Regions from separate parts of the Micromonospora salmantinae genome, predicted to be linked through region 2. Evidence: riboswitches for the same ligand, from Rfam matches in the RefSeq annotation. Region 2 holds a riboswitch; the other holds the start of a gene.

Region 1 (3,352 bases), on a different contig from region 2:
TGTACGAGGCGGCGCGCACCGGCTACCCGGAACGGATGCGGACCTGGAGCCGGGCCCACCCGGAACGCCACGCCCGCTGAGGCTGGGTCAGGCAGCATCGAGGGTTGAGCCGACCTGCTCACGCGTCATCGGCTCGGCGTGGCTCGAGACGTACCAGTGGTAGGTGCTGTCGAGCAGTCGCCGGACCAGGTCGACGTCGAGGCCGTCCTCCGGCCGGCGCAGGTGCGCCGGCGGCGGGTAGAAGCAGTCGCCCAGCAGCATCACCCCCGAGTCGGGCACCAGCACCACTGCCGAATCCGGTGCGTGCCCGCCGCCGACGTGGCGTAGCCGAACCCCGACCGGCAGCTCGTCCACGTCGGCGAAAGTCCGAGTTGGCGGCAGGATGGCGAAGTCTTCCCAGGACGCCATCGCGCGTGCGCGGGCTTGAAAGCTCGGGCGCAGGCGGGGATCGGCACGTACCTGCTCTTGCAGGTAGCGGTGGCTCCACGGCCGGGCGGCCTCGGCGCGCAGCAGCGACACCGCTGTCTCGTGCCCGACGATCTCCACCCCGGGCCAGGCGCAGGCGCCCCACACGTGGTCCCAGTGATGATGGGTGTAGACCAGCCAGCGCGGCTCCGGAAGCCCGGCGGCGACCAGCGCGGCCTGGATCGCGCGGGCGTGCGCGGGGCTCTGCCCGGCGTCGATCATCACACTGCCGCGTTCGTCGACGACGACGGCGACGCCGGCCTGGACCGCCTCCGGGTCGGGATCGCCCGGACAGAGCCAGACCCGGCCCGCAAGGTGGTGGAACTGCGGGGCGATCATGGTGATCGACCTCCGAGATTGATCGCGGACACTGGTGTGGCGTTCGCCGATCCTACGTGAGGGTGTCGGCCGGCACCGCCCTGCCGGAGGGTCGGCGCAGGTCAGAGCTCGTCCGGCCATCCTTTGCTCTGCTTGCCTATCTGCACCGGTGACCCTCCGTGCCCGGTGCGCATAGGTAAGCAGAGCAAAGGACGTCAGGCATTGATCTGGGGCATTGCGTCGCGCGGAGCCGCGCCCGCACCAATCGTTGAAGCTCGATAAGTGCCGCCCGTCTGGCGGGGCCGGACCGGCGTTGACCGGCGGCGCGGCGGTGTGGCAGCATTCGCGGCCTGACGGCAGTGAAGGAAGTCGGTGCGAATCCGACGCGGTCCCGCCACTGTCACCGGGGAGCGATCCCCCCTCGTGAGTCACGGCCGTGTGTCTGCGGTTGGAAGGCCGGGGGAGAGCGTCGATCCGGAAGCCAGGATACTTCGGCCGTCGGGACGTACCCCAGGGCGTGGACACCCGAGGAGGACCCGATGACGCACGGCGTCTCATTCATCGACGATTATCGTCGTATCGCGCTGCAGGCAGTGCATTCCAAGGACACCGGCCACCGGCACCGCTGAGCTGATCGCCCGGCGCTGACCGGCCCCGACGCATGCGTCGGGGCGCCGTTCGCTCGGGCCGTCGTACCGGCTGACGCCGTACCCACCCGCATCGCCCCGGTCGCCCCCCGTGAGGGCCCAGGGCGTCACTTTCCGGAGCCTGCCGTGCGCATCCTGCTGCTGTCCACCGCCGACACCGACCTGCTGGCCGCCCGCGCCAGCGGTGCCGACTACCGGTTGGCCAACCCCGCCCGAGTCACCGCCGAGGAGGTGCCCGCCCTGCTCGACGGGGTCGCCCTCGTCGCCGTACGCCTGCTCGGCGGTCGGCAGGCGTGGCCGGACGGTCTCGCCGCGGTGCTCGCCACCGGCGTGCCGACGGTAGTGCTCGGCGGTGAGGCGCTGCCCGACGCGGAGCTGATGGCCACCTCCACAGTGCCGTCCGGGGTCGTCACCCAGTCGCTGGCGTACCTGGTGGAGGGCGGCCCGGACAACCTGGGGCAGCTGGCCCGGTTCCTCTCCGACACGGTGCTGCTCACCGGCGAGGGGTTCGCCGCACCCACGCCCACCCCGGCGTACGGCGTGCACGGCGAACACCCCGCCGACCCGAATCGGCCCACTGTGGGGATCGTCTTCTACCGGGCGCACGCCCTCGCCGGCAACACCGACTTCGTCGACGTGCTCGCGGACGCGGTCCACAAAGCCGGCGGCAACCCGCTGCCGATCTTCTGCGGCTCGCTGCGCGGGCTGACCGCGGGCGCCGGCCCACTCGGGCTCTTCGCCCGCTGTGACGCGCTGCTGGTCACGGTGCTGGCGGCCGGCGGTGCGGTCGCCGCGGACGCCTCCGGTGGCGGCGACGAGGACGCCTGGGACGTCGGGGCCCTGGCCGCCCTGGACGTGCCGGTCATCCAGGCGCTCTGCCTCACCAGCACCCGCGCGCAGTGGGCCGACAGCGACGCCGGCCTGTCCCCGCTGGACGCCGCCATGCAGGTGGCCATCCCCGAGTTCGACGGCCGGATCGTGTCGGTGCCGTTCTCGTTCAAGCAGATCGACGCCGACGGGCTCTCGGTCTACGCCGCCGATCCTGAGCGGGCCGCCCGGGTCGCCGGGATCGCGGTGCGCCACGCCCGGCTGCGGTACGTGCCGCACGCCGACAAGCGGGTCGCCGTGGTGCTCAGCTCCTACCCCACCAAGCACTCGCGGGTCGGTAACGCCGTCGGGTTGGACACCCCGGCCTCGGCGGTCCGGCTGTTCGCCGCGCTGGCCGGGGCCGGCTACGACCTGGGTGACGCGCCACCGCCCGACGACGGCGACGCGCTGATCCACTCGCTGATCGCCGCCGGTGGTCACGACGTGGAGTGGCTCACCCCGGAGCAGTTGGCCGCCGCCGAGGCCCGGATACCCGGGCCGACGTACCGACGTTGGTTCGACCAGGTCCCGGCCGAGCTGCGCGAGCGGATGCGGGAGCACTGGGGTGAGCCGCCGGGCGAGCTGTACACCGAGGGCGGCGACATCGTGCTCGCCGGGCTGCGCTTCGGCAACGTGGTGCTGCTGATCCAGCCGCCCCGCGGCTTCGGGGAGAACCCGATCGCCATCTACCACGACCCGGACCTGCCGCCCAGCCACCACTACCTGGCCGCGTACCGCTGGTTGACAGCGCCCGCCGCGGACGGCGGCTTCGGCGCGGACGCCGTGGTGCACCTGGGCAAGCACGGCACCCTGGAGTGGCTGCCCGGCAAGGGCCTCGGCCTGGCCGCGGACTGCGCGCCCGACGCGGTCCTGGGCGACCTGCCGCTGGTGTACCCGTTCATCGTCAACGACCCCGGCGAGGGCACCCAGGCCAAGCGGCGGGCGCACGCCGTTGTCGTCGACCACCTGGTCCCGCCGATGGCCCGCGCCGAGACCTACGGCGACCTGGCCAAACTGGAACAACTGCTCGACGAGTACGCGACGGTGCAGGCCCT
Region 2 (3,352 bases):
GACAGCGGGGCGAGCGAGTGTGAGCCCCAGCCCAGTGCGCTGACGACGTGCCCGTGGTAGGTGCGTACCGCCGCGAACGAGGCGTCGAGCGTCGCGCCGCCGACGTTGTCGACGACGATGTCGAATCCCTCGCCGCCGGTGTACCTCTCGACGTACTCCTCGACCTTGCTCGCTGTGTAGTCGATCGGCACGGCACCCAGACTCTCGATCACCCGCAGGCTCGCCGGCCCGCCCGTGGCGTACGCCTCGGCGCCTCGCGCCTGGGCAAGTTGCACACCCACGTACCCGACACCTCCGGCGCCTCCGTGCACCAGGACCTTCTGCCCGGCGCGGACTCCGGCCCGGTCGACCAGCCCCTCCCAGGAGGTGACCGCCGCCAGGGGCAACGCGGCGGCCTCCCGCATCGAGAGGCTCCTCGGCTTGTGGGCCAGCAGTCGAGCGTCCACGGCGGCGTACTCGGCCAGCGAGCCCTGTAGGTCGCCGACGCCCCCGCACAGCCCATACACCTCGTCTCCCGGCTCGAAGCCGGCCACGTCCGCGCCGACCGCCGCGACGACGCCGGCAAGGTCCAGGCCGAGCACCGCGGGCAGCTCGACACGCGCGTGCGCGGCCTTTCCTGCCTGGATCTTCGTGTCGAGCGGGTTGACCCCGCTGGCGACGATCCGCACCAGCACCTGCCCGCGCTCGGGGGCGGGTTGATCGATCTCCTCGACCGTCAGCGGAGCGTCGAACTCCCGCAACAACGCGGCGCGCATAACCATCCATACTCTCCGTGATCGAGGCTTCACGTGGACGCTATCCGACCGGGTCGGCGGCGGGGCGGGTTCCTCGGACCGCGCCGGCGCCGCGACGGGCGGACCGAGTGTGGGTCAGTCGTCTTCGGCACCATCGAGTAGCGCGCGTCGCAACGCCAGTCGGTGCTTCCGGCGGATCTCCGCCTCCCGGTACCGTCGGCGGTCCCCGTCGGTCTCCGGTAGCAGCGGCGGCACGGTACGAGGCTGGCCGTCGTCGTCGATGGCGACCATGACCAGGTGGGCGGTTGCCACGTCGGTGGGAGGCACCGCCCGGTCCCACCGGTCGGCGGTCACCTTGACGGCCACCTCCATCGCGCTGCGGCCGGCCCAGGTGATCCGGGCGTCGACGTGCACGACGTCGCCGACCCGCACCGCGCGGAGGAACGCCGTCTCGTCGATGGCGGCGGTCACCGCCGGCCCGTCGGAGTGTCGGGCGGCGACCACACCGGCGACGGAGTCGATGAGGTTGAGGATCCGGCCGCCGTGCACCGTACCCATCAGGTTGGTGTGGTGCTGGTCGGGAAACCACACCGCCGGGTCGCGGACACACACTGGCGAGGACCTGGCCGTGCACCACACGCACGGCCCGTCACCCGCTCAGCCCACCCGCGAGGCCGACGGCAGCGCACACGGTTGTGTACGCGGCGCCGGCAGGTCTTCGGACTCGCGGGCCTGACCGGTCGCGCCGGTCCCCTACTGGCCGTCGCTTCCCAGGCCGTTGGCCCAGTGCTGATGACGGCGGTCGTTCCCACTCACCGCTGCGGGGCAGCCCCGGATTTCCACCGGTTCCCTCTTACGACGCCCAGCCGGTCACGACGGGGCGAACCAGCGCCGTCGGCAGCATAGCTGGCCAGGGGATCTGTCCACGAGGGCGTCCTGCCGCGGCGGCGGACGGCCTCATCGTCAACTTTTGTCGTCCGAGGAAGAAGATCGCCACCTATTGAAAAAAGTCTCGCGAGGGTGAGGATATCCAGATGCGTCGTCTCCCCCAGACTTGCGGGCGGGTGGTCTCGGGCCTCCTCGCGTTCCTCCTCGCCTCGGCTGTCGCCCTCCTCGCGTCCGCCCAGCCCGCCGCGGCGCACGGGACCCTCGCCACGTCCACACCGGCGAGCGGCGCCACCGTGCGCGAGCCGTTGACGGAGGTGCGGCTGTACTTCACCGAGAAGGCCGCCGCCAACGCGTTCTTCACTATCACCGCCCCGGGCGGCGCCCGTGTCGACAACGGCTGGTCGCAGGGGGAGCCGAAGCCGCTGGAAAAGCCGGTGCGGGAGTACTTCCTGGTCAACGGGCAGTTCGAGCCACGGGAGTACACGACGGGGTTCCCCGCGGTGGTGTCCGTCGCCCACCTGCCCGCAAAGGGCCAGTACTCGGTGAGCTACCTGTCGGTCGCCTCGGACGGCGACACCGTGCGGGGCACCCTGACCTTCCGCTACGACGGGCGGGTGACGGCAGCGCCGAAGGGGTGGAGCCCGCCATCGACCCAACCGGACCCGGCGCTGGTGGCCGCCACCGAGCAGCACAACACGTCCGGGCAGGCCTCGGCGGTGCCGACCACCGCGGACGATCCGTCGACCCCGCCGGCTGCGGCGGCCCCGTCGACCGGGTCGACCGAGGAGAGCGGTCCCGGGGCACCGGCCTGGGCCGGCTGGGCGGCGGCGGTCGCGGCGGTCGGGGCGGTGGCCGGGTTCGTCGTCTGGCGTCGCCGATCCGCCGGCACACCCACCGGCCGGGGCCGTACCTCGGCGGCGACCTCCGGTCGACGCGGCGGTGGCGCCCGTGCCACGAACAGGGCCGGCACTGGCAAGACCGTCGGCGGCAAGGCTGCCGGGGACAAGACCGTCGGCGGCAAGGCTGCCGGGGACAAGACCGTCGGGGGCAAGGTCGGCGCTGGCAAGGTCGGCGGGGGCAGGGCCGGCGCGGCGACCGGCGTCGTCGCGCGTACCGCGAGCGACAGGCAGCGGCCCGCCACCGTGCCGGCGGCGCGCAAGGGCGACACGGTCGTCACGGCCCGCACGGGCGTCACCGTCGAGCCGACGCCTACCGATCAGGTGACCGAGGCCCTCGCCAACACGGACGGCGAGCCGACGGTCGACCCCGGGCCACGGCCCGACACGGACCTCGCCGCCGCGACGCCTGGGTCCCGGCTGAGCAACACCCACCTGGCGCTGTTCGTCGGCGGGCTGGTGGTGGCCCTGTTGGCCGGGTTCGGGCTGGCCCGTATCGGCACCGCCGACGAGAGTCCGGCGACCGGCAACGCACGACCGTCGGCCGGTGGAGCGTCCGACTCGGGGCAGGTGGGCTCCGCGACCGACGGGCACCAACACCCGGCTGGTACGGGGCCGCACACGCATCGGGGTGACGACGCGCCGGGCGCGACGCTGGCGACCGGGACGACGGTCAGCGCCGGTGGGTACACCCTGCAGCCGCTGGAGCGGTCCCAACCCCCTGGTGTACGCGCCGACTACCGGTTCCGCATCGTCGGGACCGACCGGCAGCCGGCAACGACCTTCGCGGTCGTCCACGACAAGCCGTTGCACATGATCGTGGTGGGCCGGGAC

The links. Region 2 has a riboswitch for cobalamin ahead of PSH03_RS19245 (acyl-CoA thioesterase). Riboswitches for the same ligand answer to the same signal wherever they lie in the genome.
Region 1: another riboswitch for cobalamin. It lies ahead of cobN (cobaltochelatase subunit CobN); the one in region 2 lies ahead of PSH03_RS19245 (acyl-CoA thioesterase).

Annotation. Positions count from the first base shown of each region.
Region 1 is NZ_JAKKFG010000029.1:554-3,905, forward strand. It holds gene PSH03_RS21455 (hypothetical protein) at 1-80, shown strand, start outside; gene PSH03_RS21460 (MBL fold metallo-hydrolase) at 88-804, opposite strand; cobalamin riboswitch at 1,121-1,297, shown strand; gene cobN (cobaltochelatase subunit CobN) at 1,557-3,352, shown strand, end outside.
Region 2 is NZ_JAKKFG010000023.1:193,770-197,121, reverse strand. It holds gene PSH03_RS19250 (zinc-dependent alcohol dehydrogenase family protein) at 1-761, opposite strand, end outside; gene PSH03_RS19245 (acyl-CoA thioesterase) at 870-1,346, opposite strand; cobalamin riboswitch at 1,427-1,639, opposite strand; gene PSH03_RS19240 (copper resistance CopC family protein) at 1,769-3,352, shown strand, end outside.